DNA from 3 places in the Arthrobacter sp. UNCCL28 genome. Region 1 is predicted to be linked to each of the others. Evidence: riboswitches for the same ligand, from Rfam matches in the RefSeq annotation. Region 1 holds a riboswitch; each other region holds the start of a gene.

Region 1 (4,346 bases):
GCTGCCCGTGATGTAGCTTTTGGGTCCTTTGTTGAGCGAATACATGGTGCTGCCGCCGGTACCAATGACCTTGTCCGCCAACGCCGGTGCCGCTTCAGGGGTGGTCCACGAAATCAGCAGGGGAGCCCAACGATCGCCGTATTTGGCCGGTTGATAAGGCTCCCGGCGGTCTACCGGCAACTCGTCGGTGGTGCCGTCGTTGACGAACCGGATCCCGGAAGCGGCGGAGACATTGGCGATCGCCGTCTCCAACAGGGCATCGGAGCCCTCCGGTGCGGAGGCGTTGTTCACCACGTAGTGCAACGGCCGGCAGGGCGAGTACCCCACCGGAGTGCCGTCGTCGTTGGTGGCCAGGAACTTATATGAACTGTTGGTGGTGGCGGGCTGCGCCGGCGGGGCCAGCGGGGCGTCCGCCTCCTCCAACCCGGGAGGCGGGGCGTCTTCCGCGCGTGCGGGCGCGGCCTGTTTTTGCGCGCCCGGCGCTGCTCCAGGGACGCTCAAACCCGGGAAAAGGGCCGTGATCCGTGGGTCGCCATGCAAGTAGCCGCTGACCAGCACTGCCACTACAGCGGCAACTGCGGCCATGAGCACACCCCGCAGAATGCGCCACACTGTACCGGCACGCCGGTGTCTGGGCGCACGCGTTTCCCGCTCTGAGTCCACGGTTCTCCATTCCTCACGCCCTGGTCACGCGGGGCAGCGCGGAGGACGAACCAACATTACGGGCTGCGGGGGGAGCCGTCCAAACTAGACGATGGTGGCGCCGAACACCAGGCCCAGCCCGTAGGTGGCGGCAGCTGCTCCCAACCCGATCGCGAGCTGGCGCAGGCCGCGGCTCAGCGGCGAGGTTCCGGACAGCAAGCCCACGACGGCGCCGGTCGCCAGAAGCGCGACGCCCACCAAAGCGCCGGCCACTACCAAGGCGGCGAAGCCGGTCATCCCAAAAATGAAAGGCAGGATGGGAACGATGGCGCCGGAGGCGAAGAAGCAGAAACTGGACATTGCCGCGCCCCACGCCGAGCCAACGGATTCGTGCTCATCGGTGGCAGGCTTCTCAGGCTGCAAGGAAAGGCTGGGATCGCAATCGCAGCTGAACAAGCCCATGCGCTCCGCGGCCCGGTGCTCTGCGGCCTCACGCGTCATTCCGCGGGCTAGGTAGACCAGGACCAATTCGTTGTGCTCGATGTCCAGGGACGGTGCGGCCGTGAGGGTGGCTTGCGTTGGCAACGTAGCGTTGAGTAGTTCGCGCTGGGAGCGGACCGAGACGTACTCCCCGGCGCCCATGGACAACGCGCCAGCCAATAGGCCTGCCACTCCGCTCATCAGCACCACGGGACTGGGCACACCTGTTGCGGCCATGCCCATGACCAGCGAAAGGTTGCTCACCAAACCGTCGTTGGCACCGAAGACCGCGGCCCGGAAAGTTCCGGAGAGCCTGTTCCGTCCACGCGTTGCCAGGCCACGGACAACTTCCTCGTGGATCTGCTCGTCAGCCACCATGGCAGGAGTTGCTGCGGGTTCGGTGCCGTAAGGGGAGCGGCCCTCTGCGCGCTGGGCCAGGGCGAGTACGAAGACTGATCCGAAGTTGCGGGCCAGGAAGCCCAGGAACTGGCTCCGGGCAGATGCTGCCTTGGGCATTCCGGCGTGCTCGCCCAGGAGCTTGAGCCAGTGGGCCTCGTGGCGGCCTTCGGCCTCTGCCAGAGCCAGCAGGATTTGGCGCTCTTCTCCATCGCGTCGCTGGGCGAGTTCGCGGTAGACGGCGGCTTCGGCCCGCTCGTCGGCCAGGTACTGCCGCCAGCGGCGGATGTCCGAGGACGTGGGATGCTGCGAGGCGTTGCCGGGGTCTGCTGTTTCGGGGGCGGGGTCCGGAGCGGGGCTCGACGAACCGTGGGATTCCTGGTGCTTTTGCACTTTTTCTCCTGTGCTGGGTGGGGTAGTTGCGGCCCCATTGCACGCCCCACTGTACCGCGTATTTGCGCGGTTTTTTGGCCGGTATTCCTCAATCGGAATGTTCGGCGCACCGTAATTTTGGGCCCTTGACCCTCGCCTGCGCCGGTGCTCAGATGGAAGGACAGGGGCGGGGCCCACCCCGCACACGGTCACCAGGGCTTTGAGCGGCCCGCGAGACGGAGGTTGCACCATGGACACCACCGAATCACACGCCAACCACCCGGAACGGACCACCATTGAGTCCGACCCGGCCTACGATTACGCCGAAGATCAGCCAGTGGACGAGCCCTGGGTAGAGGAAGTAGACGCCCCGGAGGACGACGAACGCGTGGTTCCCCTGGACGAGTCTGAAGAATTCCGTGAGGAAGACGAGGAGATCTAGGACGGGTCCTGGTCGGTGAGGGTGTAGTGCTGCTGCGCACCCGCCCGTTGGCCGACGGCGGCAACAGTCACCGTGAGGGTCCTGGTCGGCCCGCACCAGCGGGTGGGCCTGACGGCCCGGGCCAACGCCCCCGCGATCAGGTGCGGTTGGGGATGGCGGAACTTCGCCGTTCCGGCTTTTGCCACGATCGTCACCGTGCCGAGGAAGAGATCGACGGCGGGAATCACCGCGACCGTCGAGGCAACGGGGGCCGTGGGCTTGGAAATTGCCGGGTCTGATGAGTCGGCCGGGGTGGTAGCGCCTTGGTACGGCAAGGGACTTCTCCTTGGGGGAGTGCTCTTGCCCGCTCGGTTGTCTCTGGTCCGGGACGGGCCGCTTCCTCATCCGAACCACCCGTGAACATGGGGTTGGTGTGTGGCCAGTCGGAGCTTGGCACCACATCTCTTGAAGCTGGGACAACCCTACCGCACAGCACCCACCCCTCCCTCCTTCCCGTTGTGAGGCCTGCTTTGCGGGCTTTGGCGAGGTTTTAGGGAGCAAAGCGGGCCACCCAACGCCCTCTTCCTTCCCGTTGTGAGGCCTGCTCTGCGGGCTTTGGCGAGGTTTTAGGGAGCAAAGCGGGCCACGCAACGCCCTCTTCCCCGGGGAAAAACAACGGCGGCGCTTCCCCGAAAAGGGGAGGCGCCGCCGTCGAACTTTGTTGTTGGGGTATTGCGTGGGGTCCTACTTGTGGCTGCTGACCGGGTGGGCCTCAGGGGGAAGTTCCTCAGAGACGGCCCCGGCAACGCGCTTGTCCCAGGCCTCACGGACTGCGGGGTCGGTGGGCGGGGTGAGCAGCGAAATCACCACGTAGGCGATGAACGAGGCGGCGAGACCGTAGTAGATCGGCTCGTTGGCGTAGACGCCGTCCGCACTCGGAATGATACCGACGGCGAAGAGGATCAGCAGGGCAAGCGTCAGCACCGAGCCAACTGCCATGGACCACGCGGCGGCGATGCCCGTACCGCGCTTCCACACCAGGCCGCCGAGGATTGCCACGAGGAGGCCGCCGACCAGGATGTCGTAAGCGATGGTGAGGGCAACCACCACGTCCTGTGCGGCCATGGAGATCAGTACGGCCACAACACCGAGTCCAAGGACCCAGTAGCGGTTGGCCTTGACGTCGTGCTCGGGGTTCTCGCTGTCATCGGTGTTGATGGTCTTGCCGAACCAGCTGGCCACGAACGGAACTACGTCGGCGCGTGCAACCGTTGCTGCTGCAATCAACGCTCCGGAAGCGGTGGACATCATGGCGGCAACAGCTGCTGCCATCACCAGGCCGCCGATACCGACGGGCAGGATGTGCGTTGCAACCTCTGCGTAGACAACGTCCTTGCCGAGGTTTGCGACGTCGATATCCGGGAGGGCTACACGGGCAGCCAGGCCGATCAGTGCACCTGCGATGCCGTAGAGGATGCAGTAAACACCGGCGGTGGCGCCGCCCCAGCGTGCAACGGTGGGGGTCTTGGCAGTGAACACACGCTGCCAGATGTCCTGGCCGATCAGCAGGCCCAGGGTGTAGACCACAAAGTACGTGATGATGGTCTGGGTGCCGATGCCGTCGATCTGGAAGAAGCTGTCCTCAAGCCGTGAACGGATGCCATCCATGCCACCGGCTGCGTTCATGACGAACGGGAGCATGAGGAAGAAGATGCCTACGGTCTTGATGATGAACTGCACTTGGTCGGCCAGGGTAATGGACCACATGCCGCCGATGGTGGAGTAGACCAGGACGATCGCGCCGCCGACTGCGATCGCCAGCCAGCGTTCCCAATCGAAGAGGACCACGAAGATGGTGGCGTAGGCGCCGGTGGAGGTTGCGCAGAGCATGAGTGTGTAGGCCAGCATGACGATGCCGGAGGTCTGTGTTGCCCTGCTGCCGTAGCGCAGGCTCAGCATCTGGGAGACCGTGTAGATCTTCAGGCGCTGGATGGTGCCGGCGAACAGCAGGCTGAGCAGCAGGACGCCCGAGCCA
Region 2 (4,346 bases), on a different contig from region 1:
AGTTGCTGGATCGAGGCAATGGCGCCCACGAGCAGCGGGAAGCGGCGGTGCGCTTTACCAACAGGAGGCACGGCGGTCAGAGCCAGGCGGGTAGTCCGCCTACCGCGGAAGCCTTGGCCGCCGTCGTCGGGCATGCAGCGAAGGTGACGGTCCGCGGAACCTCTGCCGACGCGCACAAGGAGCCCGCGCCGACGCTGGCCAGGGTCAGGCGGCCCTAGGTCCGCAGGTTTCCCCGGTCTTCCGTGGACTTCGCCACCGTGCCGGCAGCGTTGACTGCTCCGGCACGGTGGGAAGGATGCTTCCCCGGCTGCAGGATCAGACCTGCTTGAGGGCCTTCTCCAGGTCCAGGATGAGGTCGTCCACGTCTTCCAGGCCGACCGACAAACGGACCACGCCGTCGCTGAGGCCGATCGCGGCCCGGCCCTCCGGTCCCATGGCCCGGTGGGTGGTGGTGGCCGGGTGGGTGATGAGTGACTTGGAGTCACCGAGGTTGTTGGAAATGTCCACCACGCGCAGCCCATCGAGCAAGGCGAACGCAGCCTCCTTGGCTGAGCGTCCGGCCGAAGGCGACAACTCGAACGTCAGCACCGTACCGCCGGCCTTCATCTGTTTCGCGGCAAGCTCGTACTGCGGGTGGGACTTCAGCAGCGGGTATTTGACCCAGCTGATGGCGGGTTGCTGCTCAAGCCACTCTGCGATCTTCAAAGCCGATGCCGAGCTGTGGTTTACCCGCAGGCCGATGGTCTCCAAACCCTTGGTCAGCACCCAGGCATTGAACGCGGACAGCGACGGGCCGGTGTGCCGCATTAGCTGCTTGACCGGGCCGTCGATGAACTCCTTGGTCCCCAGGATCGCGCCGCCCAGAACACGGCCCTGGCCGTCGATGTGCTTGGTCCCGGAGTACACAATCACGTCCGCGCCCAGCTCACCGCAGCGCTGCAGCAGGGGAGTGGCGAAGACATTGTCGACGACGACGGTCGCCCCGGCGGCATGCGCCAGTTCGCTGACGGCCGCGATGTCCACGATTTCCTGCATGGGGTTGGACGGCGACTCGAAGAAGACGGCGGTGGTCGGCTCCGAGAGGGCTTCACGCCATTGGTCCAGATCCGGGCCATCCACGAATACCGTCTCCACGCCCCAACGGGGCAGGATCTCATTGAGGATCACAAAGCAGGAACCGAACAAGGAACGGGCGGCCACCACGCGGTCGCCGGCAGCCAGCAAGGCACCCAAGGCGGTGAACACCGCGGACATGCCGGACGCCGTCGCAAAGCATGCCTCGGTTCCTTCGAGCAGCCGCAGCCGCTCCTGGAAGGTGGCCACGGACGGGTTGCCGTAGCGGGAGTAGACGAAGCGTTCGTCCTCGCCGGTGAAGGCACGTTCGGCCGCAGCGGCTGACTCATAGACAAAGCCGGAGTTCAGGAAAACCGGCTCGGACGTTTCCTGGAAATTGGTGCGGTCAAGACCACCGCGAACGGCCTGGGTGTCAGGGCTCCAGCCGGCGGCGTCGGGATTGAATGTCACTTACTCGGTCCCCAGGTTCGTCGGCAGGCCGCGGTTTTTCCAGCCGTTTACGGTGCGCTCGCCGTAGCGGTCCGGTTCGCCTTCAAAGCCTTCAAGGACGTTGTAGGCAGTGAAGCCGGCTTGCGTCGCGGCGATCGCAGCGGAGATGGAGCGCTGGCCGGAGCGGCAGATGAAGACGAGCTCCACGGCTTCGTCCTCGGGTGCCTGCTGCTGCAGGTCCTCGATGAAGCGGGAATTAGGGATGCCGCCGGCGAGGTTCCACTGGATGAAGAGGGGATCGTTCTCCGTGGCTTTGGTGTCCGGGATGCCGATGTGGGCCCATTCGCCCTCGGTGCGGACATCCACCAGGATGGCGCCTTGTTCAAGCTTGGCCCACGCGTCCTGTGGGGTCAGGTCACCTGCGTAGCTCATGCGTGGCCCTCGAATGCTTCTTCGTCGTCGTAGTTCTCAAGCTGGTCCACTGCGTTGGCCACGGCTGCGTCAGCGTTGGCGATCGCGGCGGGAAGGACAATTGCTTGGGCAACAATGACGGTGGTGCCGTTGAACGTTGCTGCCGGGCTGCCATGGAGCACATAGCCCTCGGCGAGTGCGCTATGGATACGCTCACAAAATTCACGGTTGTCCGGGCCTGTAATCAGGCGGTAGGAGAGTTTTTCTTCAGTGGGTTCAGGCATTGCTGGTGCTCCTCAGTCACGCTTGCAGTTCGAATTTGTCGATACGCCGAGTAGTCACCTGAGGCACCCCGCCGGAGAGAGGGTTGCCGACCAGCAAGTCAGGGCTTTGCGCTGGTACTCATTACTCAAGAAAAACGTAACATCGACCGGCCTTGGGCCGCACTTGCGTGCTGTTCTCCGGTCGTCATGTTGCGTAATCGGAGGCCTCCCGGGACCTCACCAAATGTGACGTCCCGGGAGCATAATTGACCCAGTACGACCCCCTGTAACTTCGCATGAAATCAGGTCGCGGTGAACGGACAGAGCAGTTCTACACTCAAGCCCATGCTGCACTTTGGATGGTTTGTAGGCCACGGATTCGGTGTCCAGGGGTGGGGGACGCCGGGCTACGGCCTGGGCTACGACTGGAAGAAACCCGCCCTGTACCAAGAGGCCGTCCGGGCGTTCGAACAATCCGGTTTGGACCTCTTCATCATTGAGGATTCCCTCACCGTGCCGGACACGTACGGCGGATCGGCGGAGGTCTCCCTGGCTCATGCCTCCTTCGCACCCAAGCATGATCCCCTGGCGCTGGTCCCGTATCTTCTGTCCGCCACCGAGCACCTGGGGATCGTCCCGACGGTCAGCGCGTCCTTTTATCCGCCCTTCACAGCTGCCCGGCTCCTGGCCACGCTGCAACACTTCTCGGAAGGGCAGCTGGGCTGGAACGTGGTGACGTCCGGCAGCGACCTCGCCGCGCAGAACTACGGGCTGGACCAGCAGATAGAACACGACCTCCGGTATGAAAAGGCGGAGGAATTCGTCGACGTCGTCAGGCGGCTCTGGCGGAGTTGGGAACCTGGCGCTGTGGTTGAGGATGTGGAAGCCGGCATGTTCGCGGACCACAGCAAAGTGCATCCGATCAACCACCACGGCGACTTCTTCAAGGTACGCGGTCCCCTGAACACGGCGCCTTTGCCTGAAGAACCCGTGTTGGTGCAGGCCGGGGCGTCACCGCGGGGGAAAGCGTTCGCAGGTGGCCATGCCGACGTAGCCATTGCCTTGGCCCGCGGCGTTGACGGTATGAAGGCCTACCGGGACTCCATCCGTGCCGAGGCCGCCAAGGCAGGCAGGAACCCCGACGACGTCAAGGTACTTTTCGTCCTGAAGCCCACCGTGGTTGGCTCTACCGCCGAGGCTGAGGACTTGCGGGCCCAGCGCCGCGAGCTCACCCAGCGGGACATCGACAGCCAGCTCAACTCCATTTCGTATCTTTCGGTGATCGACTTCAAACAATTCGACCTCGATGCTCCACTGCCGGAACTGAGTACCAACAGCAACCAGGGGACCTTGGAACACTTCGCCAAGGCGGCGCCTCCCGGTTCCACTTTGCGTGAGATCCTGCAGGCCCGGAGCGGCGGGGCAGGGGATTCGATCATCGGCACGGTGGGCCAGATTGCCGACTACCTTGAGTCCACCGGCTCCGAGGTGGGCGGCGACGGGTTCCTCTTTTCCGGTTTTGTGGATCCGGTGACGGTCCATGGCGTGCTGGATAAACTCACTCCCGAACTGCGGCGCCGTGGCCTGTTGAGGAAGAGTTACGGCAATGGTGGGTTCCGGCAGAACCTCCTGGACTTTTGATGGCCTCTGTTGAGCCCCGCACCCTTCATCTGGGGATGACGCCGATTTCCGCGCGGAGTGTTGCCCTGACGGCCGCTGAGTCCTCGTTCCACGTGAAACTCAATCAAGATGCGTTGACTCTGATGACCCGCTCACGGGATGTTCTGGAGCATGCGGCGGCCGCCGGACAGCGGGTTTACGGGCTCAACACTTTGCTTGGATCCGGCAGGGATACCGCTGTGGAGGAGAAGTCACTGCTGGCGTATCAAATCCAAGTCGTCAGGTATCACAACAGCGGCGTGGGCTCCTATCTGGACCGTCCCGCTGCCCGCGCTGTGATCCTGGCCCGGCTCATCGGGTTCAGCCGGGGAGGTTCCGGCGTGCGCCCGGAGACAGCCGCTTTCTATGGGGAGATGCTGAACCGTGGAGTCCTTCCCGCCATCCCGCGCGAAGGCTCGGTGGGTTCCTCGGACCTCACCCAGCTGGCCGCCGTCGCAGCCGTTGCCATTGGTGAGGGCCAAGCCTTCGACGCCGACGGCACTTTGATCC
Region 3 (4,346 bases), on a different contig from region 1:
AAGCACGATGCCACCGCCATCAACTGTGGACTGGATTCATGGGTGAACGAGGGCCATGCCGGACCGTCGGGTGTGGCGCGGTTGGCTTCGCTGCGCCGGCTGCTGGGTGCGGACCCACGGTTGGAAGCAAAAGAGACCAAGGAACTGGGCACCGTCAACTGATCGTTTGGGGCTTCACCTCCCCCCGCAGCGAATGTTTCAGGATAGTTTGGTGGCATGACCCATCCCGTTTCCACCTACAACGATGACCTGCGCCTTGCCCACGTCCTCGCTGATTCCGTCGATGCCCAAACCATGGATCGCTTCAAGGCTTTGGACCTCAAGATCGAAACCAAGCCCGACCTCACCCCTGTCACTGACGCTGACAAAGCGGCCGAGGAAGCCATCCGGGGTCAACTCTCGCGTTCGCGTCCCCGCGATGCAGTCCTGGGTGAGGAATTTGGCAGCACCGGACATGGCTCGCGCCGTTGGATCATTGATCCCATCGATGGCACCAAGAACTTTGTCCGGGGTGTACCGGTGTGGGCTACGTTGATCGCGTTGGTTGATGAGGGAGAACCGGTTGTGGGTGTTGTCAGCGCCCCCGCCTTGGGCAAGCGCTGGTGGGCCGCCAAGGACATGGGTGCCTACATGGGCCGGTCCCTGGCTGCGGCCACGCGGTTGAAGGTCTCCAACGTCACCCAGCTCTCCGATGCCTCGTTGTCGTACTCGAGCCTGTCCGGTTGGAAGGAACGCGGCAACCTGGACGAGTTCCTTGGACTGACGGAGGACGTCTGGCGAACCCGCGCCTACGGTGACTTTTGGTCCTACTGCCTCGTCGCCGAGGGTGCCGTGGACATCGCCTGCGAGCCCGAACTGAACCTCTACGACATGGCGGCCCTCGTCCCGATCGTGACTGAGGCCGGTGGCCGCTTTACCTCCCTTGAAGGCGAGGACGGCCCTTTCGGCGGCAACGCACTGGCGACCAATTCAATCCTGCACTCAGAGGTACTCAAGCGTCTCAACCCAGGTTTGGACGATCTCCTCTAGTTCCAGTCCGCTGGCAACGTTTAGGTCCTTTCAGCGAATATTCGACGGCGGATGCCCCCTTTGGTGGGCGTCTGCCGTTTTTTCTTCGCCAAAGATCCGTTTTACAAGCCTGACGTAACAAAGTGCTTAACATTGCGCAGCGACTTTGGAGGGCCGCTGGAGGTGCCCTAACCTTTTTTACAGGTCACGAGTGCCAGTGCTAAACCCCGGTTTGCTGGCCGGCAACCCTCCATTCGCGGTGGGGTGCCCCGGGTGACGACCCGGCCGGTCCGGAACGGATGCGGCAAGCGCGGATCCCCTATGGGGGTCCCTCTTGAATGAGGTCCCATGAGTACTGTCACGTTCGATGCCAACGCCATTCCTTCCTTTGTCGAAGAAGCCCCGTCACCGGCAGCTGCTGCAATCCGCCCGCTCGCCGCGGTCACAGGCGCCGAGCTGCAGGCCCCGCTGATCCAAGGCGGCCACGTTCGTTACGCCAACCTGGACTATGGAGCATCGGCTCCGGCACTGACCATCGTCTCGGCATATCTCAACGAGGTCCTGCCTTACTACGCCAGCGTGCACCGCGGCGCTGGGTATGCTTCACAGATCAGTACCTCGGTCTATGAGAACTCGCGGAACATCGTGCGCGACTTCGTGGGTGGGCGCCCGGACGATTCCGTCATTTTTACACGGAACACCACCGATTCCCTGAACCTTTTGGCCGACTGCCTTCCGCAGACCGATGGCCGGTTCTCCGGCGAAGTCCTCTACCTGGACATTGAACACCACGCCAACCTGCTCCCCTGGCAAGGCGTCCCGCACCGCAGCGTGGTCGCGGCCTCCACGCTGGCCGCGACGCTGGACAAGCTCCGCGCCGAGTTGGCGCAGGGCGGGGTCAGCCTCCTCGCAGTCACCGGTGCCTCGAACGTCACCGGTGAGATCCTCCCGATAGCCGAACTCGCTTCTCTGGCACATGAGTACGGCGCCAGGATCGTGGTGGATGCAGCCCAGCTGGCGCCCCACCGCAGGATCAACATCACCGAAGCCGACGTCGACTACATCGTTTTCTCGGGCCACAAGTTGTACGCGCCCTTCGGTGCCGGTGTAGTGGTGGGCCGTCCGGACTGGCTCGACGCCGGCACCCCGCACCTGGCCGGTGGAGGCGCCGTCCGTGAAGCCCGACTGGACTCCGTCAGTTGGGCCACCGGACCCGCCCGTCACGAGGGCGGCTCCCCCAACGTGCTCGGCGCCGCAACCCTTGCACGGGCGACGCAGGTCCTCGCCGGACTGGACCAGGAGGCCTGGCACTCCCACGAGGCCGCCATCCGCTCCTACCTGGTGGACGGTCTTGAGGCCATTGACGGAGTGACGGTCCACCGGATCTTCTCCGACTCCGTGGACACCATTGGCGTCGTCAACTTCTCCGTGGAAGGATTCGACGCCGGTTTGGTCGCCGCTTATCTGGCCGCCGAGCACGGCGTTGGCCTCCGGGACGGCCGCTTCTGCGCCCACCCGTTGCTCAAGCGCCTGGGCCTTCCCTCGGGATCCCTGCGTGCAAGCTTTGGCGTTGGCTCCCGGTTGGAGGACGCCACAAGGCTGCTGGCGGGCATCGAGAGCCTTAAGGACAACGGACTTGGCTGGGACTACGTGGTGGACGAAGGCCGCTGGGTACCTGCCAATGACCACCGGACCTACCCGGAGTGGGCTCCCAATACTCCTGGCACAGCAGGCGCCGCTCCCTGCACCGTGGACTAAAGCGTCCTCGCCGACCAAGTCATCACCGTCGACTACAGCGCCACCGCGGACCAAGACATCACCGCCGACTAAGACATCACCGTGGGGCAAGCCGCTCCATCGGGACCGGTGGGCTTCCCGGACGCGAGGCATCAGATCGTGTCCGCTGCGGTAAATTCGTAGGGTACCTTTTTGGCGAGCCTGTGAAGGAGTCTTTGGTGGCGATACGTTCTACGGCTGCCTCGAACGGGCGGCCCGCCATTCCCGCACCGGCCGGACCACGTGGACCCAAGCTTCATGCCCACCGCCGCCATGAATTCGGCCAAAGCTTCCAGGATGGCGGAGAGCACTACGACCGCGTACGGCCCGGGTATCCCCTGGACTCCGTCGAGTGGCTGGTTCCCGAAGGAGCCGGGACAGCCGCAGACATCGGAGCGGGGACGGGCAAGTTCACGGCACTGCTCGTGGAGCGCGGACTGGACGTTGCCGCCGTCGATCCTTCCACCGACATGCTGGACCAGCTGCGGAAGTCCCACCCCAACGTCGTCGCGTTGGAGGGAACTGCCGAGTCAACCGGACTGGCGGACTCAGCATTCGACGTCGTCAGTGTCGCCCAGGCCTGGCACTGGTGCGAACCGCTCGCAGCGAGTACGGAAATTGCCCGGATCCTGAGGCCGCATGGAATGTTGGGCCTGATCTGGAACCAGTTGGATACCGAGGTCCCCTGGGTTCATCGGCTCTCGCGCATCATGCATGCAGGCGATGTCCACAAGCCTGGCTTCCGGCCAGTCGTCGGCCCGGAGTTCACCGGCCTGGAAAGTCACTTCACCTGGTGGGAGGACGCCTTGACGCCGAACGACATCATGGAGTTGACCAAATCCCGGAGCTACTACCTCCGGGCCAACGATGCCACCAGGGCCAAAGTGATGGGGAACCTGGAATGGTACCTCTACGAGCACCTCGGATACGTGGCCGAAGAGACCATCAAGGTGCCGTACGTGACCCAGACGTGGCGTGCATCCAGGAACTCCGGACCCCTTCCACGGTAGGCTTGGGATGTGAAGACCAGTACGCCCTCCTCCTCGATCGAGGACTACGTCAAGGTCATCTACTCCTATACGGAGTGGCAAGACAAGCCGATTACCTCCTCCCAGCTTGCCCAGCGCCTTGGTGTGGCCAATTCGTCCGTGTCCGAAATGGTCCGGAAGCTCAAGGACCAGGGCCTGGTGGACCACCAACCGTACAGTGCCATCCGCCTGACCCCTGCCGGCATGCGGCTTGCACTGGCCATGGTGCGCCGCCACCGCCTCATCGAGACCTACCTGGTGGAAGAACTCGGGTACAGCTGGGACGAGGTCCATGACGAAGCCGAGATGCTGGAGCATGCGGTTTCGGACACCTTCATTGAGCGCATGTCCGCCAAATTGGGCCATCCCGTCCGGGATCCGCACGGAGATCCCATCCCGTCGGCAGACGGTTCGGTTGATCTTCCGCACGCTTACCGCATGATCGAGCTCGACCAAGGCCATTCGGGCCGTATCACCCGGATCAGCGATGAGAACCCTGAACTCCTCAGGTACCTCGCTGCCGAAGACATTGCA

What was found. A riboswitch is a leader RNA that binds a small molecule or an ion and turns the genes downstream of it on or off. The one in region 1 is predicted to bind S-adenosylmethionine.
Region 2: another riboswitch for S-adenosylmethionine. It lies ahead of BLQ01_RS13875 (DUF1737 domain-containing protein); the one in region 1 lies ahead of BLQ01_RS08280 (hypothetical protein).
Region 3: another riboswitch for S-adenosylmethionine. It lies ahead of BLQ01_RS03545 (aminotransferase class V-fold PLP-dependent enzyme); the one in region 1 lies ahead of BLQ01_RS08280 (hypothetical protein).

What each region holds. Positions count from the first base shown of each region.
Region 1 is NZ_FMWE01000002.1:815,167-819,512, reverse strand. Features, by position in the region: gene BLQ01_RS08295 (matrixin family metalloprotease) at 1-585, opposite strand, end outside; gene BLQ01_RS08290 (VIT1/CCC1 transporter family protein) at 748-1,911, opposite strand; gene BLQ01_RS08285 (hypothetical protein) at 2,141-2,332, shown strand; gene BLQ01_RS08280 (hypothetical protein) at 2,329-2,646, opposite strand; SAM riboswitch class IV at 2,663-2,782, opposite strand; gene BLQ01_RS08275 (sodium:solute symporter family protein) at 3,056-4,346, opposite strand, start outside.
Region 2 is NZ_FMWE01000004.1:327,487-331,832, reverse strand. Features, by position in the region: gene BLQ01_RS13890 (glutamate--cysteine ligase 2) at 1-218, shown strand, start outside; gene BLQ01_RS13885 (O-succinylhomoserine sulfhydrylase) at 316-1,524, opposite strand; gene BLQ01_RS13880 (rhodanese-like domain-containing protein) at 1,525-1,935, opposite strand; gene BLQ01_RS13875 (DUF1737 domain-containing protein) at 1,932-2,198, opposite strand; SAM riboswitch class IV at 2,212-2,324, opposite strand; gene BLQ01_RS13870 (NtaA/DmoA family FMN-dependent monooxygenase) at 2,490-3,818, shown strand; gene BLQ01_RS13865 (aromatic amino acid ammonia-lyase) at 3,818-4,346, shown strand, end outside.
Region 3 is NZ_FMWE01000001.1:788,013-792,358, reverse strand. Features, by position in the region: gene BLQ01_RS03555 (ribosome small subunit-dependent GTPase A) at 1-162, shown strand, start outside; gene hisN (histidinol-phosphatase) at 217-1,029, shown strand; SAM riboswitch class IV at 1,212-1,325, shown strand; gene BLQ01_RS03545 (aminotransferase class V-fold PLP-dependent enzyme) at 1,357-2,766, shown strand; gene BLQ01_RS03540 (class I SAM-dependent methyltransferase) at 2,970-3,794, shown strand; gene BLQ01_RS03535 (metal-dependent transcriptional regulator) at 3,804-4,346, shown strand, end outside.